DNA from 4 places in the Promicromonospora sp. NPDC023805 genome. Region 1 is predicted to be linked to each of the others. Evidence: riboswitches for the same ligand, from Rfam matches in the RefSeq annotation. Region 1 holds a riboswitch; each other region holds the start of a gene.
What was found. A riboswitch is a leader RNA that binds a small molecule or an ion and turns the genes downstream of it on or off. The one in region 1 is predicted to bind thiamine pyrophosphate.
Positions count from the first base shown of each region.

Region 2: linked by a shared signal. The riboswitch ahead of AB0F70_RS18775 (thiamine ABC transporter substrate-binding protein) and the one ahead of thiD (bifunctional hydroxymethylpyrimidine kinase/phosphomethylpyrimidine kinase) in region 1 are both predicted to bind thiamine pyrophosphate.
Region 3: linked by a shared signal. The riboswitch ahead of thiC (phosphomethylpyrimidine synthase ThiC) and the one ahead of thiD (bifunctional hydroxymethylpyrimidine kinase/phosphomethylpyrimidine kinase) in region 1 are both predicted to bind thiamine pyrophosphate.
Region 4: linked by a shared signal. The riboswitch ahead of AB0F70_RS15610 (thiamine-binding protein) and the one ahead of thiD (bifunctional hydroxymethylpyrimidine kinase/phosphomethylpyrimidine kinase) in region 1 are both predicted to bind thiamine pyrophosphate.

Region 1 covers NZ_JBFAAH010000020.1:46,321-53,704, forward strand. Annotated here, with positions in the region: gene dxr (1-deoxy-D-xylulose-5-phosphate reductoisomerase) at 1-386, shown strand, start outside; gene thiD (bifunctional hydroxymethylpyrimidine kinase/phosphomethylpyrimidine kinase) at 492-1,388, opposite strand; TPP riboswitch at 1,378-1,474, opposite strand; gene AB0F70_RS19110 (aspartate aminotransferase family protein) at 1,582-2,991, opposite strand; gene AB0F70_RS19115 (hypothetical protein) at 3,097-5,403, opposite strand; gene AB0F70_RS19120 (site-2 protease family protein) at 5,541-6,860, shown strand; gene ispG (flavodoxin-dependent (E)-4-hydroxy-3-methylbut-2-enyl-diphosphate synthase) at 6,933-7,384, shown strand, end outside.
Region 2 covers NZ_JBFAAH010000019.1:91,546-98,929, reverse strand. Annotated here, with positions in the region: gene AB0F70_RS18795 (carbamoyltransferase C-terminal domain-containing protein) at 1-1,149, opposite strand, end outside; gene AB0F70_RS18790 (FAD-dependent oxidoreductase) at 1,299-2,723, opposite strand; gene AB0F70_RS18785 (PAS and ANTAR domain-containing protein) at 2,907-3,713, shown strand; gene AB0F70_RS18780 (DUF4235 domain-containing protein) at 3,765-4,046, opposite strand; TPP riboswitch at 4,084-4,188, shown strand; gene AB0F70_RS18775 (thiamine ABC transporter substrate-binding protein) at 4,183-5,283, shown strand; gene AB0F70_RS18770 (iron ABC transporter permease) at 5,289-6,980, shown strand; gene AB0F70_RS18765 (ABC transporter ATP-binding protein) at 6,980-7,384, shown strand, end outside.
Region 3 covers NZ_JBFAAH010000002.1:281,459-288,842, forward strand. Annotated here, with positions in the region: gene AB0F70_RS04705 (L,D-transpeptidase family protein) at 1-162, shown strand, start outside; gene AB0F70_RS04710 (UDP-N-acetylmuramate dehydrogenase) at 187-1,380, opposite strand; gene AB0F70_RS04715 (MFS transporter) at 1,538-2,782, opposite strand; gene AB0F70_RS04720 (LacI family DNA-binding transcriptional regulator) at 2,895-4,025, shown strand; gene thiC (phosphomethylpyrimidine synthase ThiC) at 4,085-5,869, opposite strand; TPP riboswitch at 5,864-5,969, opposite strand; gene AB0F70_RS04730 (C39 family peptidase) at 6,141-7,384, shown strand, end outside.
Region 4 covers NZ_JBFAAH010000014.1:142,486-149,869, forward strand. Annotated here, with positions in the region: gene AB0F70_RS15570 (amino acid ABC transporter substrate-binding protein) at 1-67, shown strand, start outside; gene AB0F70_RS15575 (amino acid ABC transporter permease) at 112-771, shown strand; gene AB0F70_RS15580 (amino acid ABC transporter ATP-binding protein) at 758-1,588, shown strand; gene AB0F70_RS15585 (TIGR00730 family Rossman fold protein) at 1,646-2,200, opposite strand; gene AB0F70_RS15590 (isopentenyl transferase family protein) at 2,197-2,943, opposite strand; gene AB0F70_RS15595 (ATP-binding cassette domain-containing protein) at 3,111-3,836, opposite strand; gene AB0F70_RS15600 (ABC transporter substrate-binding protein) at 3,833-4,861, opposite strand; gene AB0F70_RS15605 (ABC transporter permease) at 4,858-5,631, opposite strand; gene AB0F70_RS15610 (thiamine-binding protein) at 5,628-5,921, opposite strand; TPP riboswitch at 6,016-6,140, opposite strand; gene AB0F70_RS15615 (Gfo/Idh/MocA family oxidoreductase) at 6,263-7,243, opposite strand.

The DNA of each region.
Region 1 (7,384 bases):
GTCCGCCGCGGATGCTCGTGCCGATCGCACTGGGCCTGTCCTGGCCCGACCGCCTGCCCGACGTCGATGTGCCCATCGACTGGACGCAGGCGTCCACCTGGGAGTTCGCCCCCCTGGACGACGACGCCTTCCCCGCCGTCCGCCTGGCCCGGCAGGTCGGCGAGGCCGGCGGCACGCACCCGGCGGTCTACAACGCGGCGAACGAGGTGTGCGTCGACGCGTTCCACGACGGCGCCATCGGCTTCCTCGACATCGTCGACACGGTGGCCGCGGTGGTGGAGGCGCACGCGACGACGGACGCCGGCGACGCGGCTTCGGTCGAGGGCGTCCTGGAGGCCGACGCCTGGGCCCGCGCCCGGGCGGCGGAGCTCCTCAAGTCGGCCTGACGCTGCCGTCTCCCGGTCCCTCTCCTTCGAGGCCTAAGTTGCTCCGCTCTGAGACGATTCAGAGCGGAGCAACCTAGACCTCGAAGGGGTGGATCGACCGACCCATCAGCCGAGGGTGCGGGTGGCGAAGCTGTGGTCGACCGGGCCGTGGCCGTGCCAGGGGCCGGGCGTCGTGCCGGTGCCGCCGATGAGCAGGTCGTCCGCGGCGCGCAGGGCTTCCGTCAGGTAGTCCTTCGCCATGCGTACGGCGGGCTCCCACCCGTCGTGCCGGGGGCGCAGGACGGCGCACGCCGAGCTGAGCGTGCAGCCCGTCCCGTGGGTGTTCCGCGTGGGAATCCGCTGGGCGGTCAGGGCGACGACGCCGTCCGGACCCGCGAGGTGGTCTACCGACTCCGCCGATACCAGGTGCCCGCCCTTGACCAGGGCGAACCGTGCCCCGAGCTTGAGCAGCGCACGCGCCTGGTCGGCCGCCTCACCGTCGTCCCGGGCCTGTTCGGCGCCGAGCAGCACGGCTGCCTCCGGCAGGTTCGGCGTGACCAGGTCGGCCAGCGGCAGCAGCTCGTCGCGCAGCACGGCCTCGGCGTCGGGCGCGAGCAGGCGGTGGCCCGACGTCGAGACCATCACCGGGTCGAGCACCACGTAGGGCGCGCGCCCGGCGCCCCGCAGGTGCCGCAGCGCCGCCGCGACGGCCCGGGCGACGGCGGCGTCCGTCGTCATGCCGATCTTCACGGCGTCCACCGCTACGTCGGCGAACAGGGTCTCGAGCTGCGCGGTCACCATGTCGGCTGGCACGGGCAGCACTCTGGTCACGCCGGTCGTGGACTGGGCGGTCAGCCCGGTGAGTACCGCGCAGCCGTAGCCGCCGAGCGCGGCGAACGTCTTCAGGTCGGCCTGGATCCCCGCGCCGCCGGAGGGATCCGAGCCGGCGATCGTCAGCGCCACGGCGGGGTGTCCGGGCGGCCGGGTCCGGACGACGGCGTCGTCGGGCAGGAGTGAGCCCATGAGGCGTCCCTTCGCTAGCACTACCTAGATCAGGTTCCACGGGTACGTCTCAGCCGGGCTGGTGCCCGGCGCCCCGCGCCATTTCGGCCCCACCCTACCCAGCGGTCCGTCCGGCCCTGTGCTGCGGTCCGTCCACGAGCAGGTCGATCATGCGCCGTCGGCCGGCGGAGCAGCGCGCGGCCGCCCGACCAGGTCACAGCTTGGACCAGGCCTCGCTCAGCACGCCCCGCAGGATCTCCTCGATCTCGTCGAACTCGGTCTGCCCGACGGTCAGCGGCGGCGCGAGCTGCACCACCGGGTCGCCGCGGTTGTCGGCGCGGCAGTACAGGCCTGCCTCGAGGAGGGCCGGAGTGACGTACTCGCGCAGCAGGCGGTCGGCCTCGTCGCCGGCGAAGGTCTCCCGGGTGTCCTTGTCCTTGACCAGCTCGATCGCGTAGAAGTACCCGGCGCCGCGCACATCGCCCACGATCGGTAGGTCGTGCAGCCGCTCCAGGGTGGTCCGGAACGCCCGAGCGTTCCGCTTGACCCGCCCGGTCAGGTCCTCCGCCTCGAAGAGGTCGAGGTTGGCCATGGCGACCGCGGCCGAGACCGGGTGCCCGCCGAACGTATATCCGTGGCCGAAGCTCGTGGACCCGGTGGCGAACGGCTCGAACACGCGGTCGGAGACCAGGCACGCGCCGATCGGGGAGTAGCCCGACGACATGCCCTTGGCGCAGGTGATCATGTCCGGCACGTAGCCGAAGTCGTCGCACGCGAAGATCGATCCGATGCGGCCGAACGCGCAGATGACCTCGTCCGAGACCAGCAGGACGTCGTACTTGTCGCAGATCTCGCGCACCCGCTCGAAGTATCCGGGCGGCGGCGGGAAGCAGCCGCCGGCGTTCTGCACGGGCTCCAGGAAGACGGCGGCCACCGAGCCGGGCCCCTCCATCTCGATGAGCGTCTCGATCTGGTCGGCGGCCCACCGGCCGAACGCCTTCGGATCGTCGCGCAGTCCCTCGGCCGCTCGGTAGATATTGGTGTTGGGCACCTTGTGCGCGCCCGGGACCAGGGGCTCGAACGGCTCCTTGAGGCCCGGCAGACCCGTCACCGACAGCGCACCGTGGGTGGTGCCGTGGTAGGCGACGGACCGGGAGATCACCTTGTGCTTGCCGGGCTTGCCCTGCAGCTTCCAGTACTGCTTGGCCAGCTTGAACGCCGTCTCCACCGCCTCCGAGCCGCCCGTCGTGAAGAACACGCGGTTCAGGTCGCCCGGGGCGTGATGGGCGAGGCGCTCGGCCAGGTCGATCGCCGGGGGATGCGCGTAGGACCACAGCGGGAAGTAGGCGAGCTCGCCCGCCTGCTTGGCCGCGGCCTCGGCGAGCGTCCGGCGGCCGTGCCCGGCCTGGACCACGAACAGTCCCGACAGCCCGTCGATGTACTTGCGGCCCTGCGCGTCCCATACGTGGTGGCCCTCGCCGCGGACCAGCGTGGGTACACCGGAGTCCCACGCGGACTGCCGCGTGAAGTGCCCCCAGAGGTGACGACGGGCGGCGTCGTCCCGCACCGTTCCGCGCGGCGTGATGTTCGGTGCGCTCGAGGTGGGCGCGGGGACTTCGGTCATCGTTCTCCCCTGTCGTGGAGTGGCGTCGCGGCCGACTGGCCAGCAGGCCATAACGCGTCAGACGGGCAGGCTACCCGAGCGCTCTGTCTGGCATGCCGGAGTGCGTCAGCGCCCCCTCGTCCAGTTGAATACCGCCACGCCCGTCACCAGTGCGCCGATGGTGACCAGCGCGGTGGCCGTGACCGCCTGCAGCGGGCCGATCAGGTCGGCGTCCAGCGCGACCTGGACGGTCCCGATCAGGGCGTAGACACCGGCGAACACGGTGATGGCGGACAGTGTGCCGTCCATCAGCCGACGGCGCCCGCGCTCGCGTTTGGCCTCGGCGGCCCGCTCCCGGTCGCCGTGCAGGCGTTCGAGGGCCGCGAGCCGCGCGGCGATCGGCTCCTGGAGCAGCTCGCGGAGCCGCTCGGTGACCACCGCAGCCTGCTGCTCGAAGTGTGCCGCCTGCAGCAGCTGGTTCAGCATCCTGGACTCCAGGGCGGAGGCGAGGAACGTGGGCGAGGTGATGGTGGTCAGCGTGGCCCGCACCTCCGAGGCGAACTCGTGCAGGCGCAGCTGTTCGCGGGTGAGCCGTTCCTTGCGCTCGGCGAGGTCGGCGCCGTTGTTGACGTCGTGGTCGGCGAGCATCGTCGCGACGATCCGCAGGTGGTCGGCAAGAGTGGCGTTCCACGCGCTGAACAGCCCGTTCAGGCTGGCGACGAACTCAGCGAGCGAGCCGTACTGGGAGATCTTGAAGTGTGCGGTGCCGACCAGGGCGACGGTCGTCGAGTTGGTGGCCACCGCGACGACGTCGCCCAGGTGCCGCACCCCCTCCAGCAGCACGGGGTTGCGCTGGCGCAGGGTCCAGTCGCACAGCGTGGCGGTGCCGTACGAGACCGGCTGGAGCAGCACCTGCGAGCCGAACGCGGCGAGCAGCTCGTCGCCCATGTCGACCGGCGTGCGCTCCGCCCGGGGCGCGGCGGGTCCCAGGCCGCGGCTCGCCTCGTAGACGGTGGTGACCACGTGCGCACGCCCCTGGGCGATCTCGGTGCCCTCGCGGACCAGGTCGGTGGTGGCGCGCTGGAGCAGGTCGGCGAGGTCGAACAGGCGCTCGGGCGGTGGGCTGCCCGCGTGGTCGACGTCGACGGGCGCGCCGTCCGGCGAGACCCAGCGCACCCGGATGTCGGCGTGCAGGTTGGACAGCCGGAACCGGGCATCCCGGACCTGCTGCGGCGACTGCTCGCGCGCCGAGTAGCGGAACCGGACGTAGTGGTTGCCGAACTCGGTGAACCGCACGTCGCAGGACAGCTCGGCGATGAACGAACCGTCGGGCTGTTCCAGGCGCACGTTCGGCATCGACAGCGACACGCCGCCGTACGGGCGGGCGGCCCGGTCGACGCTCGCCCAGACGTCGTCCATCTTGAGGCGACCCCGTACCGCGAAGGCCTGGACGCCGAGCAGCTCGGGCCGTTCGTCGCGGTCGGCGAGCTCCCGGATCGCCGCCACGGCGGCGGTGGGGCTGACGTCCCGCAGGCCGAACGGGTAGATGTAGACGGTCCGCAGCCGGTCGAGCGTGAGCCAGGGGGAGTCGAGGTTGCGATGCAGCTCCGTCAGGTGCATCCGGTAGGCGCGCAGCTCGCTGGCCAGTATGTAGTTGAGGTGCCGGTCGGTCTCGGCGGCCCGCAGCCCCTCGAGCGCGGGGGCGAGCCGTGCGGGCTTGCCGGACATCGCGTCGTCGGCCGCCCCGGCGGCCTCCGCCAGCGCGCGGAAGTACCGGATGCGGGTCACCGCCTGCGGCACGAGCGCACGCCGGAACGGGGACCTCGGGTCCGGGATGGCGCGGGCGGCCCGGAGCAGGTCGCCGCACCGGTCGCCGGCCTGCGCGGCGGCGTCGGCCAGCCGGGCCAGGCTGCCCGCGCTGCGGGCGGCCGAGGTGTGCATCTGGGTGATGAGGGTGCGCAGCAGCACGGCGACGGCGTCGCCCTCCGCCCGGCAGACGTCGTCGGGTGCGCTGTCGCGGCATGTCGCCCAGGTCTCGACGAAGGCGCGCAGCGGGACGATGATCCGTCCGTGCCGGAAGGTGTACTGCAGGGCGTCGCTCGCCTGCGACCACAGGTAGACGCCGAGCAGGGCGGCGGCCCGCGGCTGCCCGACGACGGCGGTCAGCGCGGCGGCGGTCTGCGGGCCGCGCGGGTCGCCGGGCAGCGGGTGGCGGCGGTTCGGCGCCTCGCCGTCGCCGCCCATGTTCCAGCGGGAGGCTGCCCAGATCGCGCTGACGTCGACGCCGATCTCGCGGAGCTGCCTGGCGACCCGGGAGTCGCCGTCCGCGGCGTGCCAGGCCTCCGTCTGGAACATCGACGTGAGGCTCTCCGTGAGGGAACCAGGACCGTGCGCGTGCAGCTCCCGGAACTCAGGGATGGACGAAACCGACATGTCGTTAGGTTAATGATCAGTAACCAATGTTTCAACGAATCACCATGAAAACTGAAGAAAGTGAGCGTCAGGTGGTCGTCGTGGGGGAGACGTGCACCGCCTTTCGAGGGCGTCAGCAGGTGCCGTAGTCTCGGTCCGTGAGCATCGTTCCGCACGTGGTCGGCTGGCTCGTCCTGCTGCTCGGCATCATCGTCTCTGTCGGTCTGCACGAGCTGGGGCACATGATCCCGGCCAAGAAGTTCGGCGTCCGCGTGAGCCAGTACTTCGTGGGCTTCGGGCCTACCGTCTGGTCGCGGACCAAGGGCGAGACGGAGTACGGCATCAAGGCGATCCCGCTCGGCGGGTTCGTGCGGCTCGTCGGCATGATGCCGCCCGCGCCGGCCGGCGCGCGCCGCGGCACCGGGTTCTGGAGCGAGCTCGTCGCCGACGCCCGCGACGCGTCCGTCGCGGAGGTACGTCCCGGCGAGGAGCACCGCGCGTTCTACAACCTCTCGACGCCCAAGAAGCTGATAGTGATGTTCGGCGGGCCGTTCGTGAACCTCGTGATCGCGACCGTCCTGATCGGGATCATCCTGGTCGGCTACGGCACGATGGTCACCTCCACGACTGTCGCCCAGCTCTCGGAGTGCGTGCCGGCGTCGGTCACCTCCGACGCGTCCGGCGACGAGTGCGAGGGGCAGCCCGCCGCACCGGCCGCCGCGGCCGGCCTGGAGCCGGGCGACGAGATCGTCGCGTTCGGCGGCGCCGAGGTGCACAGCTGGCAGCAGCTGGTCGGCCTCATCAACGACTCCGCCGGGCAGGCGTCCCAGGTCGCGGTCCTGCGCGACGGCGAGCGGGTCACGCTCGAGGTGACCCCGGCCAGGACCGACCGCCCGGTGGTGGACGAGCAGGGCGCAGCGGTCATCGGGGCCGACGGCAAGGCAGTCGTCCAGCCCGGCGGTTTCGTGGGCTTCTCCCCGCTCCAGGTGCGCGAGCCGCAGCCGCTCTCCAGCGTCCTGCCCGCGGTGGGCGAGCAGACCTGGCAGACGCTCACCATGGTCGCCACCCTCCCGGTCCGCGTGGCCGACGCCGCGACCCAGGCCTTCACGGCCGAGGAGCGCGCGCAGGACTCCGTCCAGTCGGTGGTCGGCGTCGCGCGGATCAGCGGCGAGATCTGGGCGCTGGACGAGGCGATCCTCGACCGCGTGATGTTCTTCCTGAGCCTGCTCGCGAGCCTCAACATCGCGCTGTTCGCCTTCAACATGATCCCGCTCCTGCCGCTCGACGGCGGGCACCTGATCAACGCCCTCTACGAGGGCGGCAAGCGGACCCTCGCCAGGGCGCGCGGTGCGGTCCTGCCCGGCCCGGCGGACGTCGCGCGCATGACGCCGGTGGCCTATGTGGTCTTCCTCATCCTGCTCGGGGTGGGTGGCGTCCTCATCGTGGCGGACCTGGTGGATCCGGTGCGGATCACGTGATGCCAGACACGATGTACGTTTCGCACCTTCTGAAGCAGGGATACTGATCTCGTGAGCGCAATCAGCCTCGGCATGCCGGCAGCACCCCCGCCGGTACTCGCCCCCCGCCGCAAGACTCGAAAGATCAAGGTCGGCAAGGTGGAGGTGGGTGGTGACGCACCCGTGAGCGTGCAGTCCATGACCACCACGCCCACCACCGACATCAACGCCACCCTCCAGCAGATCGCGGAGCTCACGACGGCAGGCTGCGACATCGTGCGTGTCGCCGTCCCGACCTCCGACGACGCCGAGGTCCTGTCGATCATCGCGAAGAAGTCCCAGATCCCCGTGATCGCGGACATCCACTTCCAGCCGAAGTACGTCTTCCAGGCGATCGACGCCGGCTGCGCGGCCGTCCGGGTCAACCCGGGCAACATCCGTAAGTTCGACGACCAGGTCAAGCAGATCGCCGAGGCCGCCAAGGCCGCCGACGTCTCGATCCGCATCGGCGTCAACGCGGGCTCGCTCGACAAGCGCATCCTGGC
Region 2 (7,384 bases), on a different contig from region 1:
GAGCACGCCCGCGACCTGCTCCGGCAGGTCGGCCGGGGTCGTGAACGGCACGCGCGCCGTGCGCAGCGCGTCGGCCAGCTCGTCGTCGGACCATCCGCGGCCGAGCGCCGCCGACGTCATGGGCACCGTCCGTACGCCGGCTTCCACCGTCAGCTGCAGGGCCGCGCCGAGGGCCGTACCCGAGTCACCCGCCGCGGGCTGGACCCACACGTGCTCGAAGGGGGTCTCGCGCCACAGTCGCGAGTTGGCCACGCAGTTCAGTGCGGTGCCGCCCGCCAGTGTCAGCGCGGTGTCGCCGGTCCGCTCGTGCAGGGCCGTGGCGAGCTCCACGAGCAGCTCCTCCAGCCGCGCCTGGACCGACGCCGCGAGGTCGGCCTGGTCGGGCGGTAGGCCGCCCGCGCCGCTCGGTTCCTGGATGGAGCCCGGCATCGACGGTGCCGCCCACCGCGACCAGTCGGGGGCCTCGGCCACGAAGCCGCCGTCGGGCGTGGTGCGGAGCAGCTCGCGCAGCTCGGGCAGGAACCGCGGACCGCCGTACGACGCGAGCGCCATCACCTTGTACTCGTCGCTGGACCGCAGGAACCCGAGGTGCTCGGTGAGGGACTCGTAGACGAGGCCGAGGGAGTGCGGCAGCTCCTGGCTCGCGAGCACCTCGAGCTGCCCGTCGGCGTACCGGCCCGCGAGGTAGGAGGACCGCTCGCCGCGACCGTCGAGCGACATGACGCTGCAGGTGCGGAACGGGGACGCGAGGGCTGCCGATGCGGCGTGCGACACCTCGTGCGGCACGAAGCGCACGGTGGCGGGGTTGAGCCCGGGCAGCGCGGTGGCGATGAACTGGGGCGCTCGTCCGGCGTACCGCTGCCGCAGCCAGTCCCACGGGTCGGGCAGGCCCATCTCGTCCGACGGTTTGGCGAGGGCCGGGTCGAACGAGTAGGCGACGGCGTCCAGGTCCTCCGGCCGCAGGCCCCCGACGTCGAGACACCACCGCATCGCCTGCTCCGGCAGCTCCCAGGCGGCGAACGGGACGGGGCGCTTGCCGTGCTTGCGTCGGCTGAACCGCTCCTCCTCCGCTGCGGCGATCACCTGACCGTCGACGACGAGCGCCGCCGACGGGTCATGGAAGAGGGCATTGACACCGAGGACTCGCACAGTGACCTCCACGGAATGGTCGTCACCGGGCTTCTTCCGGTTCTCCTACGTTCGAGGCGCTGAGAAGCACTCGCATCTTGAACCGCTTCTCGACGAGATCGAGGTTCCGGGACGCCTGCGTAGGAGCAGGTAGTGGGTCCCGGCGCCCTTCAGCGCCGCGCCAGGTCCTCGGTGGCGGGGCCCTCGATCAGCGTGCCGTCCGGCTCGAACCGCGAGCCGTGCGCGGGGCAGTCCCAGGACTGCTCCTGCTCGTTCCAGCGCACGACGGCGCCGGCGTGCGGGCAGACCCGGGACACGCACGGGGCACCCGGCCGCTGTCCGCTGGGACGGGTCGCCGCACGGGCCCAACCCTTGGTCTGCACGGCGAAGGTGGCCGCGGTGCTCACTCTCGGCGTGGGCTTGCGGGCCCACGGCTCGAAGGTGAGACCCCACTCGACGGGGTCGCCGAGGATACGCCCGGCGAGCGCCAGCCCGGCCGCCGCACCGTTGGTGAGCCCCCACTTGGCGTAGCCGGTGGCCACGAGCACGCGGTCGTCCCCTGGCACCACCGGCCCGACCAGCGGCAGGCCGGTGTCGCTGGTGTAGTCCTGGGCCGCCCACGTGTGCCGGGGCTGGTCCACGGGGAGGTGGACCCGGGTCCACTCCTCCAGCGCGGCCAGCCGCCGGGCAGGGTCCCGCTCCCTGCCGACGGTGTAGCCATCGCCGCCCACCATGAGCAGCCCGCCGGCCGTGCGGAGCGATCGCACGGGTGACCCGGCGGTGATCGACATGGTCTCGTCGAACCCGGGCGGCAGCGCGGCCGGGTCGGTGATCTCCCACGTGGTGAGCAGGCTGCGGCCCGCCTCCAGCCGGAGGAACAGCCCGCCCAGCCGCCCGGGCGGAGTGCCGGTGGCCAGCACCACACGGTCCGCGAGGATGGCGCCACGGCTGGTGCGCAGCGCGACGCCAGACCGGCGCCGGCGCACCTGGTGCACCCGGACGCCGTCGTGCACCTGCACGCCGCGGGCGCGCAGGCGGGCGCGCAACGCCGAGAGCATGCGCAGCGGGTCCACCTGAGCCTGGCCCGGCAGGCGTACCGCGCCGTAGGACCGCGCGGGGTACGGCGGGTCCTCCTCCCACTGTGCGGTGAGTCCCTGGCGGGCGCAGGTCGCGAGCACCGCGTCGACGTCGGCCACCTGCTCGGGGGTGGCCGCCACGGTCAGGTCGTCCCGGTTATCGACTGGCACGTTCAGGTCCGCGAGCGTGCGGCGCAGCCACCCCAGGCCGGCGAAGTTGGCCGCGAGGTAGTCGCGCACCACCTCGTCGCCGTGGCGGGCGATCCGGGCGAGCCGGGTGCCCTGCAGCACCGAGAGCTTGCCCGTCGAGCGGGCGGTGGTGGTGGCGCGTACGCCGCGGGCATCGAGCACCACGACGTCGGCGCCGCCGTCGGCGAGCAGCTGGGCGGTGACGACACCGGTGAGACCGGCTCCGACCACCACGACGTCGGTGCGGAGCGGGCCGGAGGCCATGACCCCCGGTGTGCCGCTGCCGGTGTCTGCCAGGTCGGTCGTCGCGTCGTAGGGGGTCTCGCTCACGGTGCACCTCCGCTGCTCGATCCGTGCTGCTCGATCCGTGCCGGTCGGTCCCTGCGCCGGCCCTCGGGCCGGCCCGTCCCAGGCTGGCACGAGGGTCTGGCACTCGCAGCGCCTCGCTCCTAGAATCGAAGTGGCGGAGTCATGAAGCGGCTCCAGGTCCACTTCGGATCTGGGAGGTTCAAGATGCCCCCTTCTCTGCAGCAGCCCAGGCTCAGCATCGTGGACGGCGCAGGCGGCGACACGGCTGAACCGTCACCGAGCTTCTCGGCGGGTGACCTGGCGCATGCTCTTGGTCTGGGGACCAACCTTCTCGTCGGCACCTACCGCGTCGACATCATGTCGGGGACCTGGTGGTGGTCCGACGAGCTGTACACGATGCACGGGTGGAAACGGCACGAGGTCCAGCCGGGCCTCGAGGCGCTCCGGTCCCGTAAGCATCCCGACGATCGCGCCCGTGTGGTGCGGGCCGCCGCCGAGGCCCTGCGGACGGGTCGGCCGTTCGCGTGCGCGCACCGGATAGTGGACCGCAAGGGCCGCACACGTTCGGTGGTCGTCATCGGCCAGGGCCGACGCAGCGGCCCCGACCGGTCGCCGGAGCTGGTCGGGTACGTCATCGACGTCACGCCCGTCCAGAAGGAGGCGCTGGCGCGCAGGTCCGAGGCGGTCGTCACCAGGGCCTTCGTCAGCCAGGCGGTGATCGAGCAGGCCAAGGGCGTCGTCATGGCGGTACGCGGGGTGAGCGAGGAGACCGCCGGTCAGCTGCTGCACGAAGCCGCCCAGCGGGTCGACATCCCGCTCCGGCTGGCCGCCGACCAGGTGATGGCCGGGCTGCGGGCCGATCGCGAGGGGGCGGATCGCGAGCGGACGGGCATCACGCAGGAAGCCCTCACACGTGCGTTGGACGGCGTCGAGCCGGTGGGGCGGCCTCGCGGGCACGACCCCCTGCTCACCCGGCGGCCGCGCAAGGTGTCGGCGCGCACGTCCGGCTGAACCTGCGACCGGATGCCCGGCCCGGTGATCCCCGGCCGGGCATCCGACGGGTCAGCGCGCGGCGCGGCGGGCGGCGAGTCGAAGTGCCGCCGTCGACGCGCCCTTCGAGGCCATGCGCTTCGCGAGCACCGCGGTGCCGGCGGCCACGGCCGCGAACACGGTCGCCTGCACCAGGTCCAGCTCCGGGTCGTCCGCCTTGCTGGGCGCGTCGTTGCCGGTCACGCCTTTCCAGATCATGCTGACCGCTTTCTGCGCGACCCAGCCGGCCGCGAGCGTCAGGGCGAGGGTGCCGACCTTCTCGGCGAGTGTCTGTTCCGTCTCAATCTTGGCCATTTCCACACGGTAGCGCTCGACCGGCCAGTAGGCTGGCCGGACACGACAGGGGAGCGCCACACGGCGCTGAGAGTGCGGAACACCGCAGACCCTTGAACCTGATCCGGGTCAGACCGGCGGAGGAAGTCGAGGCACGATGTTGCGTCTTTCCGGTGCTCACGCGGGCACGATCCAAGCTGGTCCGGCCGCCGGAGCGCTCTCCGTGGCGCTCCTGCTCGCCGGCTGCGGCGGCTCTGGTTCCGGTGGCTCTGGGTCCGATGGTTCCGGGGCCGGCGCGGGCGACCCGGCGGCGTCGGGCACCGTGACCCTCGTGACCCACGACTCCTGGGCGCTCGACGAGAAGGTGGTCGAGCGGTTCGAGGAGGAGTCCGGGCTGACCGTCGAGGTCAGTGCGGCGGGCGACGCCGGAACCCTGGTGAACCAGCTGGTGCTGACCAAGGACGCACCGCTCGGCGACGCCGTGTTCGGCATCGACAACACCTTCGCCTCCCGCGCGCTCGAGGCGGGCGTGGTCGAGGAGTACACCCCGGCGGACCTGCCCGACGGCGTCGAGCAGCTGGGCGGGGCGCTCACCCCGATCGACCAGGGCGACGTCTGCGTGAACGCGGACGAGGCCTGGTTCGAGAAGTCGGACCTCGAGGTGCCGAAGACGCTCGAGGACCTGGCCGACCCGCAGTACCGGGACCTGCTCGTGGTGAGCAACCCAGCGACGTCGTCGCCCGGGCTCGCCTTCCTGCTGGCGACCGTCGGGGCGTTCGGCGAGGACGGGTTCGAGGACTACTGGACGTCCCTGGTCGACAACGGCGTCAAGGTCGCCGACTCGTGGGAGGACGCCTACTACGTGGACTTCTCGGGTGCGGATGAGGGCGGCGAGCGCCCGCTCGTCCTGTCGTACGCGACGTCGCCGGCCTTCACCGTCAGCGAGGACGGCTCGGAGTCGACCACCAGCGCGCTGCTCGAGACGTGCTTCCGGCAGGTCGAGTACGCGGGAGTGCTCGCCGGGTCGGACAACCCGGAGGGTGCTCAGGCGTTCGTCGACTTCCTGCTCGGCGAGGACGCCCAGGCCGCGCTGCCCGAGTCGATGTACATGTACCCGGCCGACCCCGCTACCGAGCTGCCCGCCGACTGGGAGAAGTTCGCACCCCAGGCCGAGGCGCCGTTCGAGGTGGCGCCCGCCGAGGTGAGCGAGCACCGCGACGAGTGGATAGAGCGGTGGACAGAGACCGTAGTCGGCTGAATCGGCTGAATCGGCTGAGTCGGCTGAGCCTGCGGCCCGCGCCGCTGCTCTGGGGGACGGCGGTCGCCGTCCCCCTCGGTTTCCTCGCCGTCTTCTTCGCCTGGCCCGTTGCCGCGCTGGTGGTCCGAGGTTTTGTGCCCGACGGCGTGCTCGACCTCACCGGGTTCGCCGAGGTGCTGTCCAGCCCGCGCACGTGGCGGCTCGTATGGCTCACGCTGACCCAGGCAGTGCTCGGCACCGCCTTCTCCGTGCTGCTCGGCCTGCCGCTCGCGTACCTGCTGTACCGCCGGTCCTTCCCGGGTCGGGTACTGGTGCGCGGGCTCGTGACGGTGCCGTTCGTGCTGCCCGCCGTCGTCGTCGGCGTCGCGTTCCGCACCCTGTTCGCGCCCGGCGGCGCGCTCGGCTTCCTCGGGCTGGAGGAGTCGCTGGCCGGGATAGTCGTCGCCCTCGTCTTCTTCAACGTGTCGGTGGTCGTGCGGACCGTCGGCGGGCTGTGGGAGCGGCTAGACCCCAGGACCGAGCAGGCCGCCGCGTCCCTCGGGGCGGGGCCCGCGCGGGTCTTCCGCACGGTGACGCTGCCCTCGCTGGCACCCGCCATCGCGTCCGCGGCCTCGGTGGTGTTCCTGTTCTGCGCCACCGCGTTCGGGGTCGTGCTGGTCCTCGGCGGCGTGCGGTACGGCACCATCGAGACCGAGATCTGGACGCGCACCACCCAGTTCCTGGACCTGCGCTCGGCGTCGGTGCTCTCGATCCTGCAGCTCGTGGTCATCTCGGGCGCCCTCGCGGTGTCCGCCCGGGCCCGCCGGCGCCGCGAGGCCGCGCTGCGCCTCGTGTCCGCGCACGGCTCGGCCAGGCGGCTGTCCTGGCGGTCGCCCAAGGACCTGACGATGGCGCTGGTGGGCGCGGCGATCGTCGGCGGGCTCATGGTGCTGCCGCTGGCCGGCCTGGTGACCCGCAGCTTTCGCGAGCCCGACGGGTCCTGGGGGCCCGGGAACTACGTGGCGCTCGGGACCACCGGCGAGCGCAACGCGCTGGTCGTGACCGTGTGGGAGGCCACAGCGACCTCGCTGCGGACCGCGCTGGCCGCGACGGTGATCTCCCTGGTGGTCGGCGGTCTCGTGGCGCTCGTGGTGTCCCGGCGGCCGAGGTCGGTCGGCGCACGCCGCGCCGTCGGGGCGCTGGACGGGCTGTTCATGCTCCCGCTCGGGGTGTCCGCCGTGACCGTCGGATTCGGCTTTCTCATCACCATGGACCAGCCGGTGCTCGGCGTGGACCTGCGGACCTCCGGGCTGCTCGTCCCCGTCGCGCAGGCGGTGGTCGCCGTACCCCTCGTCGTGCGCACGGTGCTGCCGGTGCTCAGGGCCATCGACCCCCGGTTGCGTGAGGTGGCGGCGGTGCTCGGTTCCGGCCCCGGCCGCGTCCTGCGGACCGTGGACCTGCCGATCGCCCTGCGCTCGGTCGGGCTGGCCACCGGGTTCGCCTTCGCGGTCTCGCTCGGCGAGTTCGGCGCGACGTCGTTCCTCGCACGGCCCGACGGCGCCACCCTGCCCGTCGTGATCTACCGCCTCATCGGGCGGCCCGGCGCCGAGAACTACGGGATGGCGCTCGCGGCGTCGGTGGTGCTCGCCGCGCTCACCGCGACGGTGATGATGGTGGCGGAGCGGTTGCGCGACGAGCGCGCCGGAGGGGAGTTCTGATGGCTGGGCTGGAAGTTCGGGACGTCAGCGTGCGGTACGGGCTCTCGACCGCGGTGGACGGGGTGTCGCTGACCGTCGCGCCCGGCGAGGTGGTCGCGCTGCTCGGTCCGAGCGGGTGCGGCAAGTCGTCGCTGCTGCGCGCCGTGGCCGGGCTGGAGCCGCTGGCCGGCGGCAGCGTGCGGTACGACGGCGAGGACCTCGCCGGGGTGCCGGTCCACAAGCGCCGGTTCGGGCTCATGTTCCAGGAGGGCCAGCTCTTCCCGCACCGGGACGTGCGGCGGAACGTCGCCTACGGGCTGGAGACCCAGGACCTGACCCGGGCCGAACGGGACGAGCGGGTGTCCACGCTGCTCGACCTCGTGGGGCTCGCCGGCTACGAGCAGCGGGCCGTGCCCACGCTGTCC
Region 3 (7,384 bases), on a different contig from region 1:
TGGCGGCCCAAGTTCTTCACGGGCGGCATCGCGCTGCACGGCTCGGCGTCGGTGCCCGCGTTCCCTGCGTCGCACGGATGCGTACGTGTGTCGAACGGCGCGATGGACTGGATCTGGGACACCTGGGGAGCGCCGTCGGGCACCCCGGTAGTCGTCTACTGACCCTCCCCGCGCCGAGGCGGTCGGTCAGAGGGAGACGCCTACCATCACCGTCTCCGGGACCAGGGTCACGCCGAACCGGTCGCGGACCCCGTCACGCACTGCCCGGGCCAGGGCCACGATGTCCTCGGCCCGGGCGCCGCCTCGGTTGGTCATCGCGAGCGTGTGCTTGGTCGACAGCCGCGCCGGGCTGCGCTCCCCTGCCAGGCCGAAACCCTTGCCGAAGCCGGCCCGCTCGATGAGCCAGGCGGCGCTGGTCTTGACGAGCGTCGGGTCGATCGCACCGAGGCTCGGGCCCGTGCTGGTCTCCGGCGTCGACGAACGGACCGGGTACCGAGGGGCGTCCTCGGGCAGGTGCGCGAGGTGCTCGACGGGGATCACCGGATTGGTGAAGAACGATCCGGAGTTCCAGCGGTCGTGGTCCGGCTCCGCGCCGAAGGGCGGGCGATCGAGCAGCATGCCCTTGCCACCACGCAGTCCCAGCACGGTCTCGCGGACTTCCCTCATCGGGGCGCGCTGCCCCACCTCGACGCCCAGACGACGGGCCAGCTCGCCGTAGCCCACGGGAGCCGACAGGGTGCCGAGGCGGAACTGGAACTGCACGTCCAGCACCACGTAGCGCGGCGACGGGTACCAGGGGGCACGCGGGTCCTCGTCCCGGCCCTCGCTGTGCATCGAACGCTTGAGCAGCGACGTGCGGTACCCGAAGTCCAGCTGCCCGACGGAGAAGGTGCGCACCCGCCGCTCGCCCCGGTCCCACGTGCGGACCAGCGAGACCACGCCGGAGAGCTCCTGGCCGTACGCGCCGATGTTCTGCACCGGGGCCGCGCCCACCGTCCCGGGGATGCCCGACAGGGACTCGACACCCACCCAGCCCTCGGCGACGGCGCGCTCCACGAGCTCGTCCCAGTTCTGGCCGGCCGGGGCGCTCACCACGGCGCCGCCACAGGAGTCGTCCGACTCGACGGTGATGCCGCTGCGGGTGTCCCGCACGACGAGACCGTCAAAACCTTCGTCAGCCACCAGCAGGTTGGAGCCGCCACCCACGACCAGCAGCGGCACACCGTCGTCGTCGGCGGTGCTCACCGCCTCGATCAGTGCAGCCTCTTCCTCGGCCTCGACGAACGAGGCTGCCGGGCCACCCACGCGGAGTGTGGTGAGGTCGGCGAGGCTTGGGGCCACCGCTTGCGCCTGGACGGTGTCTGCCGGGTATGGGCTCACCGTGCAAGCCTATCTACCTGTCGCGTTGGATTTGTGCACATCTTCGACATGCCGTGGGTGATGTCTGCCAATTCTGGAACCTTTTGGTGTCGGCGGACGTGTTCAGTGCTCGTCCTGACAGGCCCTGCCGCCGAAGCCGTCCGCTCGTCGCCCTGCACTACCTCTTCACACCGGCCGCGGTAGGCAGCGGCCGGACGGAGCGCGCCAGGACCAGCGCGAGCACCATGGGGATCAGGAGCACGAGCACCGCGAGGCGGTAGCCCGTCGCGTGCGCGACCAAGCCGATCAGCGGGGGCCCCACGAAGAACGCGGTGTACGCGATGGTCGAGACCGCAGCCACCCGCATGGCGGCACGCTTCGGCTCGTCGGACGCCGCGCTCATCCCCATCGGGAAGCCCATCGCCGCGCCGAAGCCCCACAGGCCGACGCCGACCAGGGCCAGCCACAGGACCGGGACCAGCGCGAACGTCAGCACGCCCACGAAAGCAAGCACCGCGGAGACCACCAGCACCGGCACGCGGCCGAACCGGTCGATGGCCCGCGTCCCGGCGAGCCGGGCGGCCGTCATGGCCGTGAGGAAGACGGCGAGGCCAGCGGCGCCCATGCCGTCGGACGTGCCGAACCCGTCCACCACCGCGAGGCCCACCCAGTCGTTGGCGACGCCCTCGGTCAGGGCGGCGGCGAGCACCACGAGCCCGATCGCCAGCGTGCGCGGCTCCCGCCAGGCGGCCAGCAGCCCCGTCATTCCCGACGACGGCGGCGTCACCTCTCCCGGGTCGGCGCCGTCCGCACTACCCGCCCCGGTCATCGCCGCGCCGTCCGGCAGCGCCGCCCCGACGACACTCGGGGAGAAGAAGCGGACCGCGATCACCACCGACAGGAGGGCCACCGCTCCCGCGGCCACGATGTGCCAGAGGACCGGGACGCCTGTGTTGGCCACCAGGATCCCGATGCCGGCGCCGACCACCGTGCCGAACGAGAACCCGGCGTGGAAGACCGGCATGATCGCGCGACCGAGGCGTTGCTCGACGGCGGCGCCCTCGAGGTTCATCGCGGCGTCCCAGACCCCGATGCCCACGCCGAACAGGATCAGACCGAGACGCACCGCGAGGTGCTCGCCCGTTGCGACGCCGTAGCCGGCCACGGCCAGGCCGGCCACGACGACGCACGCGAAGCCCAGGACCGTCCGCGCGGTACCGAACCGCTCGGCGACCAGGCCCGACAGCGGGATGGCGGCGACGGAGCCGATGGACCCCGTGAGCAGCAGCAGACCCATCTCCTGTTCGGAGAAGGAAAGCCCGTCCCGGACGGCCGGCAGACGTGATGCCCAGCTCGCGAAGGCGAACCCACTGGCAGCGAAGACGACGAAGACCGCACGAGCGGCGGCGTGTGCAGTAGGCACTGAACTCCTTGGTGCGATTGAATCTCCCGACCGTAAGCCACAATCTGGGACCAGCCCAGCAGATTCCTGGGCCCCGCACCACTGGTGCCGAGTGAGAGACAAGGAACCCGCGATGAGCCGCCAGAACGTACGACCGACCCTCGCGAGGGTCGCCGAGCTGGCCGGTGTCTCCGTCTCCACCGCGTCGCTCGCCTTTTCCGGCGCCGGACCGATCACCCCCGAGACCCGGGAGAAGGTGCTGGCCGCCGCACGCGAGCTCGAGTACTCCGGCCCCAACCCGCTCGGGCGACAGCTCCGGTCGGGACGGTCCGGGATCGTCGGTGTGGTGATCGGCGACCAGCTCGGCAGGTCGTTCCGCGACCCTGTCTCCACCCAGGTGCTGCACGGCCTGGTCTCCGCTATCGGTGAGCAGGGCCTCGGCGTGCTGCTCGTGCCGGGTATGCCGCAGGGCGCCACCACCCAGTCCATGGGGCTCGGCGCCGAGGCCGGGCTGCCGCCCGCCGTCGACCCGCTGGTCGAGGCCGCCGCGATGGACGTCGCGGTGCTCGTCTGGGGCACCCTGAAGGACGACCCGAACCTCGCCGCACTACAGCGCCGGGGGGTGCCCGTCGTGATCGGCGAGGGGAACGAGGTGTCCGGCGTCCCCGTGGTGAGCGTCGACGACCGCCGGGGCGCCGCCGAGGCGGTGCGGCATCTCGTCGAGCTCGGGCACACGCGGATCGCGGAGATCACGCTGCCGTTCGGGCGGGACGAGCGGTCGGGGCTGGTCGACGCCGACCGGCTCGCCGCCGCGGAACGCACGCCGACCCGCAACCGGCTGGCCGGCGTGCGGGACGTCGTCGAACCCGTCATCTCGTGGGAGACGCCGGCCTCGCTCGTGGAGCACGGCCGCGACGCCGCCACGGAGATCCTCTCCGAGTGGGCGCCCGCCCGGGACCGTCCGACGGCGATCATCGCCCACTCCGACCTGCTCGCCGCCGGTGCCGTGATCGCCGCCCGCGAGCTCGGGCTGCGGGTGCCCGAGGACGTGTCCGTGGCCGGGTTCGACGGGCTCGACCTGCCGTGGCTCTCCCCCGACGTGCTCACCAGCGTGCATCAGCCGCTCGTCGAGAAGGGCCGGGCGCTCGGCCTGGCCGTCATCGCGCTGCTGGCCGGCGAGGAGCCTCCATCCGTGGTGCTGCCCGTGACGCTGGTCGAGGGCACTACCTCGGGACCGGTGCCCGACCTCAGCGCGATGCCCTGAGCCGTCCCCCGTTGGTCGGGCTTGTCGGGACCTCGACAAGCCCGACCAACGGGCGGGTGTCAGGGACGGAGGGTTGGGGCCGGGAGGTAGACCTCGCCGCCCGTCTCACGGAACTCGGCCGACTTCTGGGCCATCCCCGCCGTCGCCGCGTCCGCGAGCGCCGTCTGGTGCTGTGCACCGCCGAACTCGTCGCGGATGTCCTGCGAGATCCGCATCGAGCAGAACTTCGGACCGCACATCGAGCAGAAGTGCGCGGTCTTCGCGGCCTCGGCCGGGAGGGTCTCGTCGTGGTACGCCTCGGCGAGCTCCGGGTCGAGCGACAGGTTGAACTGGTCCCGCCAGCGGAACTCGAAGCGGGCCTTGGACAGGGCGTCGTCGCGGTCGCGGGCGCCAGGGTGACCCTTGGCGACGTCGGCGGCGTGCGCGGCGATCTTGTAGGTCACCACGCCGGTACGGACGTCGTCGCGGTCGGGCAGGCCGAGGTGCTCCTTCGGCGTGACGTAGCAGAGCATCGCGGTGCCGTACCGGGCGATCTCGGTGGCGCCGATCGCTGAGGTGATGTGGTCGTACCCGGGTGCGATGTCGGTCACGAGCGGGCCGAGCGTGTAGAACGGGGCGCCGTCGCAGAGCTCCTGCTGCCGCTCCACGTTCTCGCGCACCAGGTGGAACGGGACGTGTCCAGGTCCCTCGACCATCACCTGGACGTCGTAGGCCCAGGCCCGCTTCGTCAGCTCGGCGAGCGTGTCGAGCTCGGCGAACTGCGCGGCGTCGTTCGCGTCGGCGAGCGATCCGGGCCGCAGGCCGTCGCCGAGCGAGAAGGCGACGTCGTACCGGGCGAAGATCTCGCAGAGCTCGTCGAAGTGCGTGTAGAGGAAGTTCTCCTGGTGGTGCGCCAGGCACCAGCCGGCGAGGATCGACCCGCCGCGCGAGACGATGCCCGTGACCCGGTCGGCGGTGAGCGGCACGTATCGCAGCAGCACGCCCGCGTGCACCGTCATGTAGTCGACGCCCTGCTCGCACTGCTCGATCACCGTGTCGCGGTAGATCTCCCAGGTGAGCGCGCCGGCGTCGCCGTCGACCTTCTCGAGGGCCTGGTAGATCGGCACGGTGCCGATGGGCACCGGCGAGTTCCGCATGAGCCATTCGCGCGTGGTGTGGATGTCGTCGCCCGTGGAGAGGTCCATGACGGTGTCGGCGCCCCACTTGGTGGCCCACTCGAGCTTTTCCACCTCCTCCGCGATGGAGCTGTGGACGGCGGAGTTGCCGATGTTCGCGTTGACCTTGACCAGGAACGCCCTGCCGATGATCATCGGCTCCGACTCCGGGTGGTTCACGTTGTTCGGGATGATCGCCCGGCCGGCGGCCACCTCGCTGCGCACCAGCTCGACGTCGCAGCCCTCGCGCACCGCGACGAACCGCATCTCGGGCGTGATCACGCCCTGGCGTGCGTAGTGCATCTGGGTCACGGTCCGGCCGGGGAGCGCCCGGCGGGGCCGACGTCGTTCTCCCTGCCACTCCTGGCTGGCGGCACCGCGGCGCAGTGCGCCGCGCCCGTCGTCGGCCAGTGCCCGATGGCGGCCGTCGTACTCCTCGGTGTCTCCGCGCGCCACGACCCAGGGTTCGCGGGCCGGCGCGAGGCCGCGGACCGGGTCGGAACCGGGGCCCTGCGTCCGGTAGACCCGGACCGGCTCGTTCGGGGCGCCGTCGGGCGACGGCGCCAGCGTGATCTCCGTGACCGGCACCCGGAGACCTGTGTCGTCCTGCGGTGTGCTGTACCCGCCGTCGTGCTCGTGGTCGCGCTCGTACTGGTAAGCGAGCGTGCGGGACTGGGACTTCTCCATCATGAGACTCCTGCTTCCTACGCCGGTGTTAACCGGACAGGTTCAACGGTCCCGGGCCGTACAGCCCGATCTCAGCCCCTGCGTGAGGCACCCGTGGGATCGCCGCCGAGGTTAGCACTGTCCGGCACTTTCCTTCTGCCCCGCCGCCCACCGTGATAAGCAAGGCCCGACGGCTCGCTCACCCCAGCAGGGAGCCCGGGACATGGAGGCTGGAATGCCGGTACGGAACAACCTGCGAACGAGGGCGTTCGCGTTGGCGGCTACGGGGGCTCTCGTGGTTCAAACAGGGATCGTGGCGGGTGCGGTGTCGGCGGCGGGCGCTGAGGTGAGCCCTACGGCGTCGGACAACCAGATCACCCTGACCTCGTGGGACGGGCGCCGGGAGCTGCTCGCGGGCGAACGCGACGGACTGCGGTTCGACGTCCACGGCGGGCTCATCCTGCCCCGCGGCGGTGACCTCGTGGACTACACGGACCCGTACGGCGACGGCACGCCCGTCACGTACGAGACCGGCACGTGGACCTCGCCCGTCGTCGAGACCGGGTACCCGATCAAGCAGGCCGTGCCCTCCTGGAACGCCGACACCCCCACGGGCACCTGGGTCGAGGTGGAGTTCCGCGGCCGCAAGGCTGACGGGGCCTGGACCAAGTGGTTCGTGATGGGCCGCTGGGCGTCTGGCGACGACTTCGCACCCGCCAACGGGCGCGTCGGCGACATCCACCGCACCTCCCTGAACGGCCAGGGCGACACCGACGCCGCCCTGTTCACCGACACGTTCGTCGCGAGGGCGGGCTTCGAGCCGAACGCGTTCCAGACCCGGGCCAGGCTGTACCGGCCGCAGGGCGCCAAGGTCTCGCCGCGCCTGGCGTCGGTGAGCACCATGACCAACGAGAACCTGCCCGACGAGCACTACACGGGCACCAGCGACTTCACGCTCGGGCGCGAGGTGTCGCTCGACGTCCCGCAGTACAGCCAGAACATCCACCGCGGCGAGTACCCCGAGTTCGGGGGCGGCGGCCAGGTGTGGTGCTCGCCGACGTCGTCCACGATGGTGATCTACTCCTACGGCCGCGAGGTGCCGGCCAAGGAGCTGGAGGACATCGTCGCGCCCAACGGCGACCCGCAGGTCGACTACGCCGCGATCAACACCTGGGACTACGCGTACGAGGGTGCGGGCAACTGGCCGTTCAACGCCGCCTACGCCAGCACGTTCGGGCTGAAGTCGTTCGTGACCCGGCTGCGCTCCCTCGCGGAGGCCGAGAAGTTCATCGAGGCGGGTATCCCGCTCACCTTCTCGATCAACTTCGACGAGGCGGAGATGCCCGAGGCGGGTTACAGCACCCCCGGGCACCTCGTCGTGCTGGTCGGGTTCACCGCGGACGGTGACCCGATCATCAACGACCCGAACAAGGCGAGCAACGACGAGGTTCGGGTCGTGTACACGCGGGAGAACTTCGAGCGGGTGTGGCAGACGTCCACCGACGGCGTCACGTACGTCTACCACCCGAAGAACGTGAA
Region 4 (7,384 bases), on a different contig from region 1:
GCTGCGTGCCGACGGCACCCTCGCCGAGCTGGGCGAGAAGTACTTCGGCGAGGACGTCTCCGAGTGACGCTCCGCGCAACACGTCTCCGCTGATCGCGGGGAGAGGGATACATGGACTGGCAGCTCGCCGCCGACTCGTTCTGGCCGCTCCTGCGGGGCGCCCTCATCGGCACCATCCCGCTCGCCCTCGTGTCGTTCGCGTTCGGGCTGGTGCTCGCGCTCGTCGTGGCGCTGCTGCGGCTGTCACCGAACCGGGTGCTGTCGTGGGTCGGCCGCGCGTACGTGTCGGCCATCCGCGGCACTCCGCTCCTGGTGCAGCTTTTCATCATCTTCTACGGCCTGCCGCAGCTCGGCATCCGGCTCGAACCGTGGCCCAGCGCGATCATCGCGTTCTCCATGAACGTCGGTGGTTACGCGGCGGAGGTGATCCGTGCGGCGATCCTGTCCGTGCCCAAGGGGCAGTGGGAAGCAGGCTGGACGGTCGGCATGTCGCCGGCCAGGACGCTGGGCCGGATCATCCTGCCGCAGGCCGCTCGCGTCTCGGTGCCTCCGCTGTCGAACACGTTCATCTCGCTCGTCAAGGACTCGTCGCTGGCCGTCGTCATCCTGGTGACGGAGATGTTCCGCAAGGCGCAGGAGATCGCCGCGTCCTCCAACGAGTTCCTGCTGATCTACGCCGAGGCGGCCCTGATCTACTGGATGATCTGCACCGTGCTCGCCGCCGGCCAGAACGCTATCGAGAAGAGGCTGGACCGGTATGTCGCGCACTGAGGACGCCCCGATCACGAACCTCCTGACCGCCCGCGGCATCCAGAAGTCGTTCGGCAGCAACCACGTGCTGCGCGGGGTGGACCTGCAGGTCCAGCGCGGCGAGGTGGTCGCACTGATCGGCGCGTCGGGCAGCGGCAAGACGACGGTCCTGCGCTCGCTCAACGGACTCGAGACGCCCGACGCCGGGCTGCTGGAGCTGGACGGCGGGCCCACCATCGACTTCGGCGCCCAGGCCGCCGCGGCGGGCGGCGGCTGGGGTGCCCGGCGCGCCGGCGCCCGTCTGGCGAAGGCGAACCGCGCCGCCCTGCGCGACCGCTCCGCCATGGTGTTCCAGCACCACAACCTGTTCCCGCACCGCACGGTCGTGGAGAACGTGATCGAAGGCCCCACGCAGGTCAAGCGGATCCCCCGCGCGACGGCGATCGGCCGCGCCGAGGAGCTCCTGGCCCGGGTCGGTCTCGCGGACAAGCGCGACGCCTACCCGCACGAGCTGTCCGGCGGGCAGCAGCAGCGCGTCGGCATAGTGCGTGCGCTGGCGCTCGAGCCGGACCTCCTGCTGTTCGACGAGCCGACGTCGGCCCTCGACCCCGAGCTCGTTGGCGAGGTGCTGACCGTGATGAAGGAGCTCGCGGACGAGGGCTGGACCATGGTCGTGGTGACGCACGAGCTGCAGTTCGCGCGCCAGGTCGCGGACGAGGTGCTGTTCCTCGACGGCGGCGTGGTGGTCGAGCGGGGCGCTCCCGCACAGATCTTCAGCGACCCGGCCGAGGAGCGCACCCGCCGTTTCCTCGACCGGATCCTGCACCCCCTCGACTAACCCACCCCGCTGGTCGAGCCCGTCGAGACCAGGTTGTGCAGAGTTCTTCCGAGTGGCTCAGCGGGCGGCGGGCTGCCGGAGGGCGGTGAGGTGACGGAGCACCTCGGCGGGGTCATGGCAGACGACGAGGCGTTCGATGTCCGCCGCGTCGGCGAAGCCCTCCTGCGCGGCGTGACTCAGATACGTAAGCAGGGGGTCGTAGTAGCCGCCGTGGTTGAGCAGGAGGCACGGCTTGCTGTGCAGGCGTATCTGTGCCCAGGTGAGGACCTCGAAGAGTTCCTCGGCGGTGCCGAGGCCGCCGGGCAGGGTGACGAACGCGTCGCCGAGCTCGCCCATGAGTGCCTTGCGCCGGTGCATGTTGGGGACGAAGTGCAGTTCGGTCAGACCTTGGTGGGCAATCTCCCGGGGGAAGCTCTCGGGGATGACGCCGACGACGCTGCCGCCGGCTTCCAGAGCAGCGTCCGCGACAGCACCCATCAGGCCGATGGACGCGCCGCCGTAGACGAGGCGCAGCCCGGCTTCGGCGATCTCACGGCCCAACAGGGCGGCGGTATGCAGGTGGGTGCGGTCCCGGCCCGGCGCCGCTCCACAGAACACGGTGACGCTGTTCATGAGCCAAGCCTTGCTGGGAGCTGCATCGAGAGGTCGGAGAAGAGCTCGGAGAACGCCTTCTCCTGATCCGCTCCGTGCTCGGCGTGCCGCAGCGCGATCAAACACGCAAGTTCGTCCAGCAGGCCCTCAGGAACATGGGAGATGGTGGCTTCCTGCGGGTCCAGAGAGTGCTTGTCACACCATTCGAGCACGGCCTCCAGGCCGTTCACCGAGGCGGCGAACGGACGTTTCGCGGGATCTCTCCACAGTTCCGCGAGCTCGTCCAGGAGACTGCGCAGCGGCGGTTCCGGGCGCAGCATGACGTGCGCACGCGAGGTGAGTGCGCGCAGGTACTGGGAGTTGTCCGCTGGGCGGGCCAACAACTGAACAGTGAAATCCCAGGGAAGCCTGGGCAGGCGAGCAGCCAGAACTGTCAGGAGCGAGATCGACCCTCCTTCGACGATCACCGACGATGCCGTACGGCTCAGCTCACTCACCGTCTCCACCAGCACGTCCACGGCCCTTTCGGCGGAGTAGTCGCCATCGGCGACGGTGCGATCGCCCAGCCATACCCGTCGGACGCCGGACACCTCGGCGCCGGCCCTGGCACTGGTGGTGGCAAGGTCGGTGAAACACTGGATGCGGTCCGCCACAACGACCGGAGCTCCGGTACGCAGGGCCAGGCCCGAGGCCACATCGCTCTTACCGACCCCGGTGGGTCCCGCGATGAGATGAACAGTTGCCGAGACCGGGCTGCCGAACATTTTCACCGTTCATCCTTTGATTGACTGGGGCAACTAGATTGCCTCTAGTAGAGCAGGAGCCCCCAGCATGAAAGCGAAGATTCGGTAGCACAAAAGTGAACATTCGGTATCAAACGCACCTGATCGACTGCTACTGACCAGGGAAGGGGTGTGATCCCTTAGACCGCTCAGTACTCCAGCGCAGCCAGCACCTCGGCCCGGCTCGGGCCCGCCGCGTCCAGCACCACCCGGCCCGGCCGTGCGCTGAGCACCACCACGCGGTCGGCCAGGGCGAGCGCCTCGTCCACGTCGTGCGTCACGAGCACCACCGCCCGCTGCCCGACGCCGGAAGCCGAACCCTCGACCAGGCCGCCGGCCAGCCCGACCCCCGCGAGCCACTCGTTCATCCGCCGCCGCGTGATCGGGTCCAGCGCGCCGAACGGCTCGTCGAGCAGCAGCACCGGCCGGCCGGCCAGGCACGTCCGCAGCAGCGCGAGCCGCTGCCGCATGCCGCCCGACAGCTCGTGCGGCCAGGCCCGCTCGAAGCCGCTCAGGCCGAACGTCTCGAAGAGCTCGGCGGCGCGCGCCTCGGCGTCGGGCCGCGGGACCCTGGCGATCCGGGCGCCGAGCAGCGCGTTGGACCAGGCCCGGCGCCACGGCAGCAGCCCGTCCCGCTGGGGCATCCAGGCCGTGGCGGCTCCGCCGTCGGGCAGGCTCGGGACACGCAGCGTGCCGGAGACCGCCGCGCCCGGCGGCAGCATGCCGCCGAGCGCGCGCAGGAGGGTCGACTTGCCGCACCCCGACGGCCCGACGACGGCGACGAACTCGCCGTCCTCCACCGCGAGCTCCACGCCCTCCAGCGCGGCGACGTCACCGAACCGGACGCTCAGCCCGTGTGCGGCGAGCACGCTCACGGCTGGTCGCCCGCCCCGCCCGGGAGGAACTCGTCGGTCCACGCCGCGTCGGTGTCGAAACCGGGCTCGGTGAGCCCCTCCTCCTCGAGGAACGAGACGAACCCGTCCCACACCTCGGCCCGCTGCGTGCCCCAGTCGCCAGACGCGTACTGCGGGCCGAGCCACAGCGCGCTCGCCTCGACCAGCTCCGGGTCGAGCTCGGGCGCCGCCTCCAGCAGTGCCTGCGCCGCACTGTCGGGGTCGGCGGCCGCCTCGTCGTACCCGCGCGACAGCGCCGCGAGGAATCCGCGCGCGACGTCGGGCTCGTCGTCGAGCAGGGAACGGGACGTCGCGACCAGTGGCGTGTACCAGTCGGGGATGCAGTCGAAGTGGTCGCGGAACGCGATGGTCTCGACGTCGAGGCCGTCGACCTCACCCAGCCGGACGGTGTCCCACGCGTCGAAGACCCATGCCGTGTCGAACTGGTCCTCGGTGAGGCCGATCCGGAAGTCGTCGCTGACCAGGGGTGTGAACTCGACCTTGGCGGGATCGCCGCCGTCGCACTCCACGAGCTTGCTGATCAGCGCCTTCTCCAGGTCGGACTCGTACGAGCCGTAGCGCTTGCCCTCGAGGTCGCGGGGGCGGGTTATGCCGTCGTCCGACAGGCTGATCAGGGACGACGTGTTGTGCTCGATGACCGTCGCCACCGAGACGACGTCGGCCCCCGCCGCGCGCGCCGGGACCAGACCCTCCGCGACGGAGTAGGCGAAGTCGGCCTGGCCGGCCGCGACGAGCTGCAGCCCGGACGTCTCGCCGGGCTCGATGATCTCGACGTCGAGCCCCTCGGCCTCGAACCAGCCCTCGGCCTGGGCGAGGTAGAGGCCGGAGTGGTTGGTGTTGGGCGTCCAGTCGAGCACGACGGTCACCTTGCGGAGATCGCCGTCGGACGCCGGGCCGCCGGCAGACGTGCCGCAGCCGGCGAGCGCCAGGGGCACTACCGCCGCGAGGGCCGCCGAACGGACGAGGAAGGTCGGGGAGTGCTTCATGATTTTCCTCTCTGCCACGGCGTCGCGATGCGCGTGAGCACGGCGACGAGGGCGAAGAACAGGCCGGACAGCAGGGCGATCAGGACGACGCCCACGAAGATCTGGTCCACGGCGTAGGCCTTGCGGGACCGCTGCACGAACACGCCGAGCCCGGACTGCCCGGCGAGGTACTCGGCGACCACTGCCGCGCCCACCGCGTAGGTCGCGGCGACCCGCAGGCCCGCGAGCGCCCCTGGGATCGACGCCGGCAGTCGGACCAGCAGGAACTGGTCCAGGCGGGTGCCGCCCAGGCCGGCCACCATGTCGGCGTGCTCGGCGTCGACGGCGCGCATCGCGCCCACCGCCGAGACGAGCACGGGGAAGAAGACGGTGAGCGCCACCAGGACGATCTTTGGCAGCAGGCCGAAGCCCGTCCACAGGATCATCAGCGGCGCGAGCACCACTACCGGCACCGTCTGCGTCAGCACGACCAGCGGGTACAGGGCGTCGCCGGTCACACGCGAGGCGGTGACCAGGATGCTCAGGACAAGGCCCGCGACGGTGCCGAGCACGAGGCCGGCGACCGCCTCGGTGAGCGTCGTCAGGACGTGCGGGCCGAGCAGCGGCGCCACCTCGACGGCGGTCAGCGCCACCTGCGACGGCGCGGGCAGCACGAACTCGGGCACGCCGGTCAGGCGCACCGCCGCCTCCCAGACGGCCAGCAGGACGACGACGGTGAGGAGCGGGGCGATCACCCGCCGCGCCCCCCACCGCCGAACGCCCGTGCTCACGCCCGGAACTTGGTGATGAGTTCCGAGATGGTGGGACCACCGGCGTCGGCGGTCTCGCTGACCTTGATGTTGGACTGGACGCCCTCGGCGCCCGCCTCGATCGTCGCCTCGTGGACGGCGCGCAGCAGCGCCCACACCTCATCGGGGTTGCCCTGGACGAACGTGCCCATGGCGCCCACCTCGTAGGTGAGTCCGGACGCCTGGATGACGGCGATGGCGGCGTCGACGTACGCGTACTTCGCGTCGGGCGTGCCGCTGGGGCGGGGAGAGACCTGGATCTCGGCGAGCATGTGTGCGACCTCCGTGCACGGGCACACCAGAGGTCGCCGGTTCCTGACAGAGGCGCCGCCGCGTCCCCCTTCGGGGACGGCATCGACCGAACGCCCGCGCCGTCAGGCACGTCCTTCCGCTGGCATTACCCAGTTCAAGTGATCGGGTCGACGGCGTCGGGCGCGATGCCCAGGCCATACCTCTCAGCCCGGCTACCCCGAGCTCCCCGCGTTGGCGAGCACACGCTACATCTCCGCACGGCAGATCCGGAAGCGCACCCCCTTCGAGGCCTAGGTTCCTCCGCTCTGAAACGGTTCAGAAGGGAGCAGCCTAGGCCTCGAAGGGGGTGCCGGCAGTGGGGCTACTCGCCCGGGTACTTCAGGCCGATCTGCTCGCGGATCGTGTCCAGCGTCGCCATGATCGCTACCGTCTCCGCGCGCGGGAGGAGCGGGCTGTCGAGCTCGCCGGCCGCGACCAGGCGCTCGGCCTCGGCGGCCTGGAACTGCATGCCGCGGCCGGTGATCTCGGCGGTGAACGTCTCGGTCTCGGTGCCCTCGGCGTCGTACACGTGGACCGTCGTCTGGCTGTACCAGACGGCGTCGATCTCGATGCGTCCCTCGGTGCCCAGGATCGAGGCCCGGTTGGGGCCCTTGGTGTCCGACGCCGAGATGGTGGTGGCGACCCGGGCGCCGTCGTAACCGAAGATCGTGGCGATGGTGGCGTCCGCACCCGTCTCCTTGAACGTCGCGTGCGACTGCACGGTGAGCGGCTCACCGAACAGGTCCCAGGCGAACGAGACGGGGTAGATGCCCAGGTCGAGCAGCGAGCCGCCGCCGAGTGCCAGGTCGTTGATGCGGTGCGCCGGGTCGTCCGGCAGGTCCTGGGTGTGGTCCACCATCAGGGTCCGGACCTCGCCGAGCACACCGGAAGCGATGATCTCGCGCACGCGCGCCATGTGCGGGAGGAACCGGGTCCACATGGCCTCGAGCGCGACGAGGCCCTTCTCCTCGGCGAGCTCCATGATCTCGCGCGCCTCGGCGGCGTTGACCGTGAACGGCTTCTCGACCAGCACGTGCTTGCCGGCCTCCAGCGCGAGCTTCGCGGCCTCGGCGTGCATCGGGTGCGGCGTGGCGATGTAGACGATGTCGACCTCGGGGTCGTTCACGAGGTTCTCGTACGAGCCGTGCGCCGTCCGGATGCCGAAGCGGTCGGCGAAGGCGCGCGCCTTCTCCAGGGACCGTGACCCCACCGCCTGCACGGTGAAGCCGTTGTCGTTCAGGTCTGATGTGAAGGCCGAGGCGATCCCGCCGGCCGCCAGGATGCCCCATCGCAGGTGTGTCATACGTTCGAGCGTAGTGCCAGCGCTGAATACGCCGAAGTGGAGGTCCGCGAAGCAGAGCGCCGGTCCGAGTCTCCCCGGCGAGCAGCAGCTGCGCCACCCGCTTCCAGCCCGACGCCGCAGCGGCCGGCTTCGGCTCCGCGT